One region of the [Clostridium] cellulosi genome, then DNA from elsewhere that is predicted to be linked to it. Evidence: riboswitches for the same ligand, from Rfam matches in the RefSeq annotation. Region 1 holds a riboswitch; the other holds the start of a gene.
What was found. A riboswitch is a leader RNA that binds a small molecule or an ion and turns the genes downstream of it on or off. The one in region 1 is predicted to bind thiamine pyrophosphate.
Positions count from the first base shown of each region.

Region 2: it holds a riboswitch for thiamine pyrophosphate, as region 1 does, so the genes downstream of both, thiD (bifunctional hydroxymethylpyrimidine kinase/phosphomethylpyrimidine kinase) here and V6C21_RS07760 (energy-coupled thiamine transporter ThiT) in region 1, are expected to answer to the same signal.

Region 1 is NZ_JBAIZF010000025.1:50,811-58,619, forward strand. It holds gene V6C21_RS07745 (DUF5685 family protein) at 1-324, opposite strand, end outside; gene V6C21_RS07750 (hypothetical protein) at 533-1,003, shown strand; gene V6C21_RS07755 (M14 family zinc carboxypeptidase) at 1,197-2,024, shown strand; gene V6C21_RS07760 (energy-coupled thiamine transporter ThiT) at 2,103-2,669, opposite strand; TPP riboswitch at 2,723-2,832, opposite strand; gene V6C21_RS07765 (ferritin-like domain-containing protein) at 2,889-3,437, opposite strand; gene V6C21_RS07770 (putative polysaccharide biosynthesis protein) at 3,605-5,227, opposite strand; gene V6C21_RS07775 (nicotinate phosphoribosyltransferase) at 5,548-6,984, shown strand; gene V6C21_RS07780 (demethoxyubiquinone hydroxylase family protein) at 7,078-7,371, shown strand; gene larE (ATP-dependent sacrificial sulfur transferase LarE) at 7,515-7,809, shown strand, end outside.
Region 2 is NZ_JBAIZF010000004.1:34,424-42,232, reverse strand. It holds gene V6C21_RS01675 (ABC transporter substrate-binding protein) at 1-697, shown strand, start outside; gene V6C21_RS01670 (endo-1,4-beta-xylanase) at 845-2,074, shown strand; gene V6C21_RS01665 (AraC family transcriptional regulator) at 2,244-3,089, shown strand; gene V6C21_RS01660 (AraC family transcriptional regulator) at 3,212-4,063, shown strand; gene V6C21_RS01655 (amino acid permease) at 4,180-5,589, opposite strand; TPP riboswitch at 6,131-6,229, shown strand; gene thiD (bifunctional hydroxymethylpyrimidine kinase/phosphomethylpyrimidine kinase) at 6,288-7,109, shown strand; gene thiC (phosphomethylpyrimidine synthase ThiC) at 7,099-7,809, shown strand, end outside.

The DNA.
Region 1 (7,809 bases):
GCCGTCCTTGTAGTTATCCAGCACTTTATAAAAGGCGAGTATGACGCTGACATCCGCCCAATATTCCAATGCCTCATTTTCGTTTGCAAAATCACATTTTTTATACGGTTTTACCGGGCATCTTCCGCTTCTGAAACCTTTGCAGGCGCTGCCTCTCGACATGTCAATTATGCACATCAGCGTTGCGTCATAGGTCAGAATATTACGGGCAATGAAACCATACCGTTTACCAAGTGTATTGCACAATCCACAGTAAACGGCCTTATATATCGAATAGTCTTTTACTTTCAGCTCAGGCTTATAGGGCCTTAAATATCCAAACAATTTTCTGCTCCTTATGCAGTATTAAGATAAATAAATTCTAATTCATATTTTAACGTTGAAGTAAATCAACAACTTAATTGTATAACATAAAAATAGATAAATGCAAAACAAATTGTAAACTTTCTTATTTAAAACCTGCTTGTATCTCCTTTTTTGACATTTTACGCAATATTGCTGTTGTAATATGTCAGTGACGGGAGGTACAAATATGAAAAAAGGAATTTCTGTTATCCTGTCTGCTTTGATTCTTAGTTTATTTGTTTTAACGTCCTGTAGTTCGGATATTTCAACGAACAGCAGCAGTTCATTATACGATTCAGCTTATAGTTCGGACATATCGTATAATACTACATATAGTGAAGAATCTTCAAACACATCATCCGCCGGTTTCTTATATACACAAACCGATACTTCAAATGACAATACAACTGTATCAAACACTTCGTCTTCAGAATACAAGAAAACCACTAATTCAGCCGATCAAAGCAACAAGTCTACCAAAAAAAGTTCCAAAAAATCAGAAGATAAGAAATCAACCATTGTCTATATAACGAAAACCGGGAAAAAATATCACTGTTCAGGATGCAGATACTTAAAGCGAAGTAAAATAAAAATCTCACTCAAAGAGGCAAAAGCGGCAGGCTATACTCCATGCAGCGTATGCTGTCCGCCGCAGTAATTGTTTTGCAAATGGACAGATTTAGACATTTAACAATCAAAATTCGGGATAATTCGGTAATTATTTTTAATACTTCATATTGTCAGAACAACATTTTACTGATAAAATTATATTAATCTTACAGGAAAATTTTTAACAAAGGTATGATTCAATGTCTTTATATAAATCCTTTTTTTCATTTGGAATAGTGGTTGTGTCCGCTATCATTGTCTGCTTCCTATTATATCCGCTTGAATCAACCGGGGAAAAGCCAAACAAAAAGGTTCAGACAAGTACATTGGAGTATACTCCTAAGACCATTCTCACACAGGACACTTCAATTGAGGATTATGGGCAAATTGTTTACGGCAAAAGCGGGTTAGGCGCAGATTTGGTATGTACTAAAATATCTCCGACAAATGTGGCAAAGCACAAAGTATTAATGGGTTTTGAAATTCACGGCTATGAAGATTTGGCCCCAAAAGACGGACAAGTCCTCGTCAAAATCGGCAACCAGATAGCAGACTATTTTAAAAACAACAGAGACAAACTTGGCAATACAGAGTTATATATAATCTCTTCTTTAAATCCGGACGGTCTATCAAACGGCAAAACAAACAACGGTATCGGCAGATGCCAAGTCTCATTAGGGGTTGATATGAACAGGGATTTTGACTACTGCTTTAAAGTTTACAACCAAAAGCGCAATCACACCCTAAAGAAACCCTTCGCCACCCCAGAAACGCAGGCACTCAAAGAATTAGTCGAGTCACTGAATCCAGACGTGGTTATAGACTGTCACGGATGGGGCAATATGTTTATTGGTGACGCTTCTTTGGCGAAATACTTTAAAGACAGTTTGAAAATCACTAGTCAGCGCAACTTCACAAGTTCCAATCACGGATACTTCAGCGCCTGGGCCACTACTACAGGGGCCAAAGGTATGCTGATTGAATATCCCAAAAAAGCATATTCACACAGCGAGGAATATGCGAATCGAACTATTGAAGGTATAAAAAAATTAGTAAAGAGTTTCAATTGATAACTTTAATCGATATTGCATACAGAAAGCACCGGCATAGTTTCAATTATGCCGGTGCTCTTTATTTTTTCCCATATATCATACATTTTTAGTTATACTGATATATTTTTTGAGGGGAACATAAAGCAGGGCTCCCATTATAAGGCAAAGCGCAAGCTCCGGAATTAAAAACGAATTATACACAATAGAATATATAAGCGGGTTTGAGAAGTTTTCCGGGAGTGCTGAGCCGAAAATAGCTACACCCGATATGACGTGGAAAAGATAACGGAGCGCAACCGCAAAACTCATTCCGCCCATGTACTGCCATAACTTTGTTCCAAATATGCCGGCAAGTCCGAGGCTTGTAAAAGCAAGCACATAATCAAGAAATATGCTGGCTATCAGTGCTTGTGCGGTAAGACCCCATGAAAGCAAATCTCCATAAACAAACATGCTAATAAACATATGTACAAGCGAATATGCGAAAGCACTGCCTAAGCCCCACTTCACCCCATGGCGATACGAAATGAGCATTACAGGCAGCATGCTGCACAATGTAACCGAGCCTCCGTATGGCATGTGATACAGTTTGACATTGCTAAGGGCAATAGCTAATGCGATAAGGACACCAGTTTCAACAAGTCTTAAAGTTTTTTGGTTCATTTCCCATTTCTCCCTATAAAAAATTGCCGTGCCGGAAACCCGGCGCGGCAATAATTCACTACAAAGCAGCTCCCTACGCCGGCATTATCCGGATCAGGTTCATGGGTTGGGAATACTCATATTCCCTCTCAGCCGACATCCGTCAGCACCCCTATTAAGTTTTGTTATATTATACTCCATTACCACTGCCTTGTCAAACTACAATGCCATTTGCCTAAGTCAAACCGTCTGCAGCAGCTCCATTAGCTTCTGGGCGTGTTTTCTTTCATCTTCACTTGTATCAACAGCGATTTTCTTTAAACACAGATCCCTTGTATGCTGCGAAAACAGACGGTATTTTACCGCGTCACGCGATTCGGCGAGATAACGCTGGCGCAGCGCCTGTATGTATAAGGGCGGAACAACAACTGGTTCGACCGAATTCCTTGTGGGGAAATACCTTTTTCCTGTAATCAAAAAATATGCCGCGGCAAATCTTCTCGCATGACCAATCTCATCTTCTGAAAATTGCCTAAATATGCGCCTTGCCGACTGTGTCGGCGCTCTTTTTGACAGCTGAATGTAATAAAGATAATCTGAAAACTCATCGTTTACAAATTCCATTAATCTGTCTGCATACTGTGTGGAATCGCTTCCAAAGCAGGTTTTCCCCATTATGTATCCATCCGCCATGAAGCGGCGCATATCTTCATCCATTGAATCTTCATCCGGCATACGCATTATATCTGACATAATTTTTACATCGTTCATGCTGTCATTCATATTCATACACCTACCTCCACGCCTTTTTATGCAATAACAGCGTATGTCGGCCCATGCTTTTTTGTGAAACTATGATTTACTGCTTGTTTTTTGCTTAAATTCGGGTTTATTTTAGTTTTTTATGAAATATATCAAAATTCTAAATGGCAGAATTTCTATTCAGTTTCAATTTACTAATATGTTTTAATAGTGCCCTTAGTATCTATGAAATGCAGCTTTTCAAGGATTTTAATAATCTTTTTCCCACCTGGAATCATATCCAGGTCTTCCTTTTCAATTGTTTTTGTCGTGAACATTACTGTCAGATACAGAATGAGGCCAACAGCAAGGCTCAAAACCGTTGCATAAATAAGGCCCAATGTTCTATATGTCATATAGTAGACCACAGCAAGTGATATCGCGAGAACTAAAGACGGCAGCAGCGGTTTCATCATAATTTCTTTAAGTTTCAGCTTTATGCCGCACCTTTTTATCTCAATAATATTCAAGGCAGAAACAATAAAATAGCAGATACAAATGCCGATTGGCACACCATATATACCGATTTTCGGATTTCCTATCAGATACCAATTGATAACAAGGCAAATGGATCCGCCGATAATTGTCGACCTCGACGGTACAAGCAGTTTGTCAACTGCCTGCAATACCGTTCCCGTCATAACTGCGATTGAAATGAGAATTGCCGCTGGTGACATCAAAATTAACAACGGAGCCGCTATTGTTGCGTCCCGCGGCTGACCAAAGTATATAATGCTGACTATTGGCTTCGAAAGTGATAGAAAAATCGCCGCCGTTGCCGTTGAAACAATCATAATTATCCTGAGAGATGCCATTACGAGCTTTTGAATACGGACCTTGTTCCCGCAGGCGTGTGCATATGACAATATAGGGAATACACTCGTTGTCACCGCCATAACAACTGTTATTGGCAGGCTGAAAACAGTATATGCCATATTAAAAGCGCCGTTGAGAGTATTCGCTTCTTGCTCGCTGCAGCCAATATACTGCAGCCTGTGCATAAGTATAGAATTATCGATAATATTTATAATGCTAATGATAATTCCGCTGATTCCGATTGGAATTGATGTCGCAAAAAGCGTCTTTAATATTCGGGCTGGCCGTGCGGCGTTTATTCTCCTGATTCTCTTGCCCCGCCTTTTAAACTTATGCAGCATGGCAAGCGTAAATGTTGATGAGAATTCGCCAAGCGTTATGCCCGCCAAAGCACCCGCAGCGACTATCTCCATACCGAATCCTTTGTATTTGAGGTAGGCAGAAGCTGCAAGACCAACAACAAGCCGCACAACCGCCTCTATAACCTGCGAAACTGTCGTTGGTATCATATCGTTGGTTCCCTGATAGTATCCGCGGTATGAGCACATGATAGAAACAAGCAGGACTGCAGGCGACAACATCAAAATGCAGTAAAAGGAACGTGTGTTTCCGATAAGGCCTGCGAAAATCCTCGCTCCGGCGAACATTATTACTGAAAATGCAAGTCCAATCACAGCAAGAAGATTTCTCGTTATCCTCAAGATTTCCAAAGCCTCGCCGTCCTTGCCGTAGGCATAGCAGGTCGAAACCATTTTTGATATCGCAAGTGTATAACCTGATGTTGAAAGCACCAGAAAGATGTCATATACTGTAAAAGACGAGTTATATAGCCCCATACCGTCTGCACCGATAATATTGGCAAGAGGCAGCTTAAAGAATGCACCGATTATTTTTACGATTATGTTTCCGACTATAAGAATCATTGTGCCTTTGACAACACTGCTTCTGGTGCTTCTCGGCATTCAAACACCCCCGAGGCAATAAAACCATACATAAAAAGTTATTCGGGGTGTCCTGTTAAAATGACTGCCTGTCATACTATATAAAATACTTTCTATTATCCAAGCTTGCCTTTCTTCCTTTTAATCACCTGTTTAATGTGCATAGTTTATATAACTTATTAAAAACTGTTAATCATAATCGTTAATTATTTATTTTGACAAATTACACTTTTGAAAACATAATAGAATAGATGAAATCTATAATTTATCAATAAAACTTCTATCAAAGTTTTTATATTAATAGTTAATTTTGATAATATCCAAAGAATGAAGGTATAATTATGAAAGATGAAAAGCGCAATAACCTCTCAATGTTAATGGATTTTTATGAACTTACAATGGCAAACGGCTATTTTTGCTGCGGTTTTAAAGATAAGATAACCTACTTTGACATGTTTTTCAGAAAGATCCCCGACAATGGTGGCTTTGCGATAATGGCTGGACTTGAGCAGGTTATTGACTACTTAAATAACCTCAGCTTCAGCGACGAGGATATTGAATATCTTAGAACTAAAAAGATTTTCAATGAGGAATTTTTAAACTACCTCAAGAACTTTAAATTTGAATGTGATGTATGGGCTATCCCTGAGGGAACACCGATTTTCCCCGGCGAACCAATAGTCATCGTCAGAGGCCCTGCTGTTCAGGCACAGCTCTTGGAAACCATGATTCTGCTGACAATTAATCATCAAAGCTTGATTGCAACTAAATCCAACAGGATTGTAAGGGCTGCCCAAGGAAGGCCTGTAATGGAGTTCGGTTCGCGCCGTGCGCAAGGCCCAGACGGCGCCATACTCGGCGCTCGCGCTTCATATATCGGAGGCTGCACTGGCACTGCCTGCGCTATTTCCGACCGTGAATTCGACGTACCGGCACTTGGGACAATGGCTCATAGTTGGATACAAATGTTCCCCACCGAACTCGAAGCCTTTAAGTGTTACGCTGAACTCTATCCGAGCAACTGCGTTTTGCTCGTCGACACTTACAATGTCCTGAAATCTGGCGTACCCAATGCAATCCGCACCTTCAACGAAGTAATCGTCCCCAAAGGCTTCAGGCCAGCGGGTATCCGTATAGATAGCGGTGATATCACTTATCTTTCAATAAAAGCGAGAAAAATGCTTGATGACGCTGGATTCCCCGACTGCAAGATTGTTGCGTCAAATTCGCTTGACGAGTATATTATTCGCGATATTCTGATGCAGGGCGCAAAGGTTGATTCCTTTGGCGTCGGCGAACGGCTTATTACTTCACGTTCCGAACCTGTTTTCGGCGGTGTGTATAAATTGTCCGCCGTTGAGGAAAACGGTAAAATAATACCTAAAATAAAAATCAGCGAGAATGTTGAAAAAATAACTAACCCCGGCTTTAAGCAGGTCTGGAGGCTTTTCGATAACGAAAGCGGCAAAGCAATTGCCGATGTAATTACTCTATACAACGAAAACATTGATGAAACCCGCCCGTATGAGATTTTTGACCCAGAGCATATATGGAAACATAAAACGCTTACAAATTTCACAGCGAAAAAACTGCTGGTCCGCATATTTGAAAGGGGCAAATGTGTTTATAAGCTTCCGAAACTTAAAGATATCAGAAACTACTGCAAAGAGCAGGTCGGCACGCTTTGGGATGAGGTTCTGCGTTTCGAAAACCCGCATAAGTACTATGTGGATTTGTCAAGACCTCTATGGGAACTCAAACAGGAGATGTTAAAGTAATAATTCTGGTTTAATTCACTCATATTAGGATAAGTCTTCACATAATAGCATCGCCTTCCGGTAACAATAATAAAAAAAGAAGGAGTTGTTATTATGGCTTTAATCGGCAATCCTTTTGTAGTTGACGTTCCAAGAAAACTTTCAGCGGACGAACTCGCTCAGGCGATTCGAGTCGACATTGCGGGAGAATATGAGGCAATTATCGGATATGAAGCACACGCGTTGGCTACTGACGACGAAAACGCTAAAAAAGTTCTTCGTCATATAGCCGAAGAAGAAATGCATCATGTAGGAGAACTCCAGGAGCTGCTATTCCGCCTTTGTCCCCGTGAAAAACAAAAAGTTGAAGCCGGAAAGATGGAATTGCAGTCCATGACTGGTCAATAGATTATTAAGGAAGCATAAGCACAGTTGCTAATGCTTCCTTTTATTTTTTATGATAGCTTATCTTGACATAATATTTTTTTAATATATACTATTTACGAATATTCTTATGAAATTCAAAAATCTAATATTAAGGTAATGAGTCTATGGATGAACTACATTTAAAAAAAGAAAAACTTTATGATTACTTAAAATCTCTCGGAAGTCTGGCTGTTGCTTTTTCTGGCGGCGTCGACTCTTCCTTTTTACTAAAATGCGCGCATGATGTTTTGTCAGACAATGTAATTGCTATCACAGCTCGCTCATCGACTTTTCCAAAACGTGAACTGAACGAAGCAATTGAATTCGCTAAAGAATACGGTATCCGGCAGATTATTATTGATTCAGATGAGCTTGATATAAAAGGGTTCCGGGAAAATCCGGTCGACAGGTGTTACTACT
Region 2 (7,809 bases), on a different contig from region 1:
GCAATCGGGTCAGAAAGATGACTACAAGCGTCAGCAAAAGGCCTTTATGTGGATGGAACAGCTAAAGCCCGGCAAGGCTGAAGAAGAAGCCAATACCTATGGGTATGAATTCTATCAGTGTGTTGTCTATCCGGATATTCCGCAATCTGTCACAACCGCAGAGCTTACGAATTCCATGCTTTCCATTCCGCACTCATCAAAACATCCGGAAGCTGCCATGAAGTTCATCAACGAGCTATTTAACCCGGATGCAAAGGTACAGAACCTTCTTGCCTTTGGTATCGAAAACAAGAACTATGTAAAAGTTTCTGATAATCAAATTAAGCTCCCGGACGGCGTTACTGCCCAAACAAATACCTACGGCGGTATTTACACATGGGCTATGGGCGGCAACCAGCTTAACGATTACCTGTGGAGCAACGAGAGCCCCGACAAATGGGAAAAGATGGATAAGTGGAACAAGGAGGCCAAGGTTTCAAAACTGATTGGCTTCAACTACGACACTTCAAAGGTACAGAACGAGATTGCCGCTGTTCAAAACGTAAATTCTCAATATTGGGCAGGAATTGCATCTGGAGCCAAGGAACTGTCGAGTGTTGAAAAGATATATAGGGAAAAACTAAAGACTGCCGGACTCCAGAAGATTATTGACGATGTGCAATCACAGGTTGATGCATTTCTTGCTTCAAACAAATAAAGTGATAATTCTTTTTGCTGAATATTCTCCCTAAAAACTTACCCAATGAGTAGAAGTCCCGGCCGAAAGTTGTACCGGGACTTTTGCTCTATGGACTTATGGTTTAAAATATAGTAAACCACTAATTAATGCTAAGGGGAAATCCGAATGATAAAAAAAGAATATGAGCACAGAATTGCCACAAAAAAGCTTAGGCTGAAGAAAAAAGACGGATCGCCTTTGCGCGGTGCAGAGGTAAAAATATCACAGATAAAACATCAATTTTTGTTTGGCTGTGCCGGATTTGATTCGGTTCTGTTGGCAAATGGGAAATTAAGCAAAGAAGAACACGAAAAAGCTGAAGCAAGATATGAAAAATTCTTCGAGCTTTTCAATTACGTTACGTTGCCATTTTATTGGGGTAGGTTTGAGCCGGTAAAAGGAAAGCCGGCAACTGAAGAGTTAAAAAAAGCAGCCCGGTGGCTGATATCTAACGGATGCACAGTCAAAGGGCATCCGCTCTGCTGGCATACTGAAACCGCGCCTTGGCTTTTGGACATGAGCAACGACGATATACTGGCGGCGCAGTTGAATCGAATAACCAGAGAGGTAAGGGATTTCGCGGGATTGATTGACAAGTGGGATGTGATTAACGAAGTCGTCATTATGCCTATCTTCGATAAGTATGACAATGGCATTACCCGGCTCTGCAAAGATTTGGGGCGCATCCGCACTGTCAAAGAAATGTTTGCCGCTGCGTTCGGAGCCAATCCGTCAGCAACATTGATAATCAATGACTTTAACACGACGACCGCCTATGAGATTTTAATAGATGGCTGTCTGGAAGCCGGAATTCCTATATCCGCAATCGGAATCCAGTCTCATATGCATCAGGGATACTGGGGCGTCGAAAAAACGCTCAAAGTTCTGGAACGTTTTTCGCATTTTAAGCTGCCATTACACTTTACAGAAAATAGTATAGTGTCAGGCCATCTTATGCCGCCCGAAATTGAGGATCTTAATGATTACCAGCCGGATGATTGGCCAACTACACCGGAAGGTGAAGAGCGTCAGGCAAGGGAAGTAGTGCAGCATTATAAGACATTGTTTGCGCATCCTATGGTTGAGTCAATCACTTGGTGGGATTTTAAGGACGGCCAATGGCTTGGCGCGCCGTCCGGTCTGCTCCGCAGTGACGGTTCCATCAAGCCCGCTTATGAGGAACTTAAAAAGCTTATAAAGGATGAATGGTGGACACCGCCTTTAAATACCGCGGCAGACGAATCGGGCATTATCCCGTTTACTGGGTTCTTGGGTGAATATGAGATCTCATGTATGGGACAAAAGAAACAATTTGTTTTGGATAAAAAGTCCGATACGGTTGACATTATATTCTGATAGGTACAGGTCGGATTTTTCCGACCCATTCAAACGACGCGATGACTGATGGTTTGGACTAATACTATCTGTATAAAGTGTGGAAGGACAAACCGAGTCATCGAAGTTTACAAACTTTTAGTAATATGTTATATTAAAAGGAAATTATATTTGTATATAGAGGAACATTATGATAATAGAGGGACTTCATGAGAAGAAATTATTTGAGCCGAGATTTCCGTTTCGGCTCTTAATCAATCATGAACAAAATTTTACTTACCCTGCCCATTGGCACAACGCCTGTGAGCTTATCTATGTGGTAAAAAATAGTTTTTCCGTGATAGTCAATTCCCAAACGTATAACTTAAACGAAGGGGACATTTTGTTTATACCGGGCGGGCAAATTCACGAATTTTGTGATGAACCGCCGACAGGAAAACGCGTTTTTATTAATTTTGAACTTATACAATTCAATTCACTGGGAATGAATAGTTTAGACCAGAGTCTTTTGAGTGATATTCAGAAAATTACTCCTGAGTCAAGTGCTGTTTATGATAATGTTAAAGAAGAGATTTTGAAAATAGTTTCAGAGCATAATTCAGAGACGGAAATGAGTAAACTGTATTATACCGCCAGACTTATGGATATTATTTTCATGCTCTGCAAAAATTCGAATTTAAACAAGACTAAGGCGAGCGGAAAAGATAAAATCTTGGCTTTTGAAAAAATCAGAAAGTCTATTGAATTTATACATAACCATTATAATGAAAATATTCGGCTGAAGGATGCAGCAAACGCCGCAGGATACAGCGAATGTTATTTTTCCCGGTTTTTCAAGGAAGTTACCGAGGTCAGTTTTCATCAATATCTCAACGAATACCGGGTAAAAAAGGCCGAGTATTTATTGACCTCCTGTGGGTATTCAATTTCCGAAACCGCATACGCTGCGGGCTTTGGAAGCGTCGCATCCTTTGAGCGAATTTTCCGCTGCGTTAAGGGATGTTCACCAACCGAATTCCGCAAGCTTCAGAATTGAATCTGCCGTTGATTATTGTGAGAAAATCATAATAATCTTAATTGGCATCATTAAATAACTTCTTTCAACATTTTTAGGTCTAAATGCTGGCTTAAACATGCAGTTGAAGAGAAGGTGGCTATATGAAAATAGAGGGGCTTCATGAGAAAGAAATTTTTGAAGAAAAGTTTCCATTTAGACTGCTGAATCAAGATATTGACTTTAACTATCCGGCACATTGGCACACAGCGATAGAGATCATATATGTGCTAAAGCACAGTTTTACTGTTTTGGCAGATTCAGCGGCCTACTTTTTACGAGAGAGAAATATTCTTTTCCTGCCGGGTGGCTGTATTCACGAATTCAAAAATGAAATAGGCCAAGGCAGAGGGGTCTTTATCAATTTCGAACTTTCAAGCCTCAGCCCGTTTGATACGATTGACTGCGTACGCTCTAAATTGTGCGATGTAAAGCTGATTACTTCTGAGAATAACCCTCTACATTCTAAAATTGAAAAAGAGATATTAAATATGGTAAAGGAAAGCCAAAACCATACGTTTATGAGCCCGCTCTATTATGCCGCCCGTTCAATCGACATACTATTGTCTTTCTGTAAGGATTTTGACTCAAAAACAAAAGTTCGGGAGAAAGATGAAAATATCGTTTCGGGACTTGAAAAAATCAATAAGTCATTTGAGTATATTGAGAAAAATTATTGTCATGACATTCATCTCAAGGATATCGCAAAAGCGGTTGGATTCAGTGAATACTATTTCTCGCGCCTTTTTAAAACGATTACCAAGAAGAGATTCCACCAATATCTGAACGAATTTCGTATTAAAAAAGCCGAACAGCTACTTAGCCAGAATTATTCGATAAGCGAGGTTGCAAATAAGACCGGTTTCAGCAGTACAGAAACGTTTAAACGTACGTTTAAGAAAATCAAGGGCTATTCTCCAAAGGTATCTGCGCGTAATGTTTGGTGCCCGAAATAAGATTTTATGTTTACATAAATTTGGCCCATCCTTTTGGATGGGCCAAATTACTATACATTCTCGGGGCAAGATACTTACCCCATTTTATCAATTTAGGCAGAAAGAAATACTACCGATTACTGGCTTTCATTTTCAGCTATTTCTTTTGCCAATAGGCTGTGTTTGCGTCCATATAAGAAGTATATCAATAGTCCTAAGGCGAGCCAAATTACGAAACGCAGTTTTGTTATATTGTTAAGCAGAAGTGCAAGGCCAATACATAAGACTGCGGAGATTATGGGCAACACAGGAACAAAGGGGCACTTAAAGGAGCGCTTGAGGTCTGGCCTTTTCTTTCTCAGTACGATGATACCGATTGCGACAATAACAAAAGCTGCAAGCGTACCTATATTTGTAAGCTCAGACACTACATCGAGCGGGAAGAAACCGGCGATAGAAGCGGTAATAACACAGACGATAATTGTGCTCAGGATAGGTGTTTTTGTTTTACGGTTGACCCTGCCCAGAGGTTCCGGCAGCAGGCCGTCTCTTGACATGGCGAAAATAATTCTTGTTCCACCGTATGACATGACCAGCAGGACGGATGTGATACCGCATATTGCGCCGACGGAAACAAGGGATGATCCCCAATTGATGCCGATTTGCTCAAGCGCAAAGGCGACAGGTGCCGAAGAATCTTTAAACTTATAGTATGGGACAACACCAGTTAAAACTACTGAAACCCCAATGTAAAGCAGAGTGCATATTAAAAGTGAGCCAATAATGCCTTTAGGAAGGTCTTTTTGCGGTCTTTTTACTTCCTCGGCTGTAGTTGAAACCGCGTCAAATCCAAGGAAGGCGTAAAATACATAAGCGGCACCGTGCAAAACCCCACTTGTACCGTAAGGCATAAATGGATGCCAATTGGCGGCTTTGACATGGGGTGCAGCCAGCAATATAAACAGCAGGATTACACCTACTTTTATAATGACAATAATATTGTTGACCATTGCGCTTTGATTTGCTCCGGCCATAAGCAAAAGCGAAATCAGCACAATGATAATTATTGCCGGCAGGTTTACTATGCCGCCTGCCGCTGGTGGATTTACAAGAGCTGCAGGCAGGTTTATTCCGATATTTGAGAGAAGCTGCGTGATATATCCCGACCAACCTATAGCTACAGAGCCGATTGCGACGGTATACTCAAGTATCAGGTCCCAGCCGATTATCCAGGCCCATATTTCGCCAAGCGAAACATAAGCATAAGTGTATGCGCTTCCGGAAACTGGCACGGAAGAAGCAAACTCTGCGTATGTCAATGCTGCCAGTCCGCAGACGATAGCGGCTAAAATGAAAGAGATAAAAAGAGCCGGCCCGGAATAATTAGCCGCCGCCAGACCAGTAATTACAAATATGCCAGTGCCGACAATTGCCCCTATTCCGAACATTATCAGTTCAAATGGGCTCAGTACCTTTTTGAGGGATTTCTCACTTTTTGTCTCATTTAAAAGATCGGAAATTGGTTTAACAGAAAAGATTCCTTTCATTGGCTCCACCTTGATTTTTTAATTAGTATAGCAAAAATCTGTTGTATAAACAATAAATGCTAAGTAAAATGTTGAATAAATATACAGTGTGTTTATTCATAAAATTAGTGATATTGTCTGATGACACCGAAATTTTGTTGAAATATAACATATTTCTCTTGATGTATATGCGTGATAAGCCAAAACAATTGACTTCCTTGCTTTGAAATGTTATACTCAAATAAACTGCGGGGGGACTCGAAAGAGTTGAGAAGGTAGAACCTGACCCATTGAACCTGTCAGTTAACACTGGTGTAGGGAAGCAGGCATTATTAAGATGATGTCAGAGTGCTTTCCGCGGAGGAGAGCGCTTTTTTATTACCCAAATAAAATTGAATAAAGGCAAACTGCGGGGGGACTCGGAAGAGTTGAGAAGGTAGAACCTGACCCATTGAACCTGTCAGTTAACACTGGTGTAGGGAAGCAGGCATTATTAAGATGATGTCAGAGTGCTTTCCGCAGAGGAAAGCACTTTTTTATTACCCAAATAAAATTGAATAAAGGCAAACTGCGGGGGGACTCGGAAGAGTTGAGAAGGTAGAACCTGACCCATTGAACCTGTCAGTTAACACTGGCGTAGGGAAGCAGGCATTATTGAGTGATGTTAGAGTGCTTTCCGCAGAGGAAAGCACTTTTTTATTAAAGGAAAGGTGATAGAAATGAAAAAAGTTTTGACGATTGCAGGTTCTGATTGCAGCGGCGGTGCAGGCGTTCAAGCCGACCTTAAAACCTTTGCTGCACATGGCGTTTATGGCATGAGTGTAATAGTATCTGTGGTCGCGGAAAACACTTTCCGCGTCATCAGAGCTTATGACCTTTCGCCGGAGGCAATTGAAAACCAGATTGATGCTGTTTTTGAGGATATCGGTGTCGATGCCGTCAAGGTGGGCATGCTGTCTCAATCCGCTTGCATGGAAGCGGTAGCGCGCAAACTCAGGGAGTATAAGCCCCGAAATGTAGTGATTGACCCAGTTATGGCTGCGAAAAACGGCTGCCCCCTTATGCAGCCGGATTCAGTTGATACCCTCATCAGAGAGATATTGCCTTTGGCGGACCTGCTGACTCCAAATATTCCGGAAGCTGAAATGATTACTGGAATGAAGATTCAAAGCGACAGGGATATGGAACATGCCGCCGAAAAGATAGCGGCGATGGGTGCAAAGGCTGTGTTGGTAAAGGGAGGCCATGCAAAGGGCGATGCTTTGGACATTCTTTTTGACGGCAATAAGTTTACCCATTTCAGTGCGAAGCGCATTGACACTAAAAACACCCACGGCACAGGCTGCACATATTCCTCCGCTATTGCTTCTAATCTTGCCCTGGGCTTTAATCTGGAAGAGGCGGTCAAAAGAGCGAAAGAATATGTCACCACCGCTATTCGGCATGCTCTTCCAATCGGCAAAGGCTGCGGCCCCACTCATCATTTTTATGATCTATATAGAAACGGATTACAAAGGGAGGAACTGTCAAATGAAATATAAAACACAGATGGAGGCGGCCCGAAACGGTTATGTCACCAAAGAGCTTGCCCAGGTGGCAGCAGATGAAGGCATTGAAGAAAAGGAATTGATGCAGCTCGTAGCGTCCGGCAAAGTGGCAATTCCGGCAAATATCCGGCACACAGCCCTGCATCCCCATGGCATAGGCAGCGGCCTGCGGACAAAAATCAACGTGAACCTCGGTATTTCCGGCGACTGTGCCGACTATGAAAGGGAAATGGAAAAGGTAAGGCTCGCAGAGAAGTTCGGCGCAGAAGCGATTATGGACCTCAGCAACTATGGCAAAACGCAGGAATTTCGCCAAAAGCTGATTGAGACATCCCCGGCGATGATCGGCACTGTTCCCGTTTATGACGCCATCGGATATTTTGAAAAAGAATTAAAGGATATCACCGCGCAGGATTTTCTGAACATTGTGCGCATTCACGCAGAGTCGGGAGTGGACTTTATGACAATCCATGCCGGCCTTAACCGCCGGTCTGTAGAGGTATTCCTGCGGGAGGGACGACAAATGAATATCGTGTCACGCGGCGGATCTCTACTGTTCGCGTGGATGAAGCTGACAGGCAATGAAAATCCTTTTTATGAGCATTACGATGAACTTCTCGATATACTTCGGGAATACGACGTGACCATCAGTTTAGGTGACGCACTCCGCCCCGGCAGCATAGCGGATTCAACA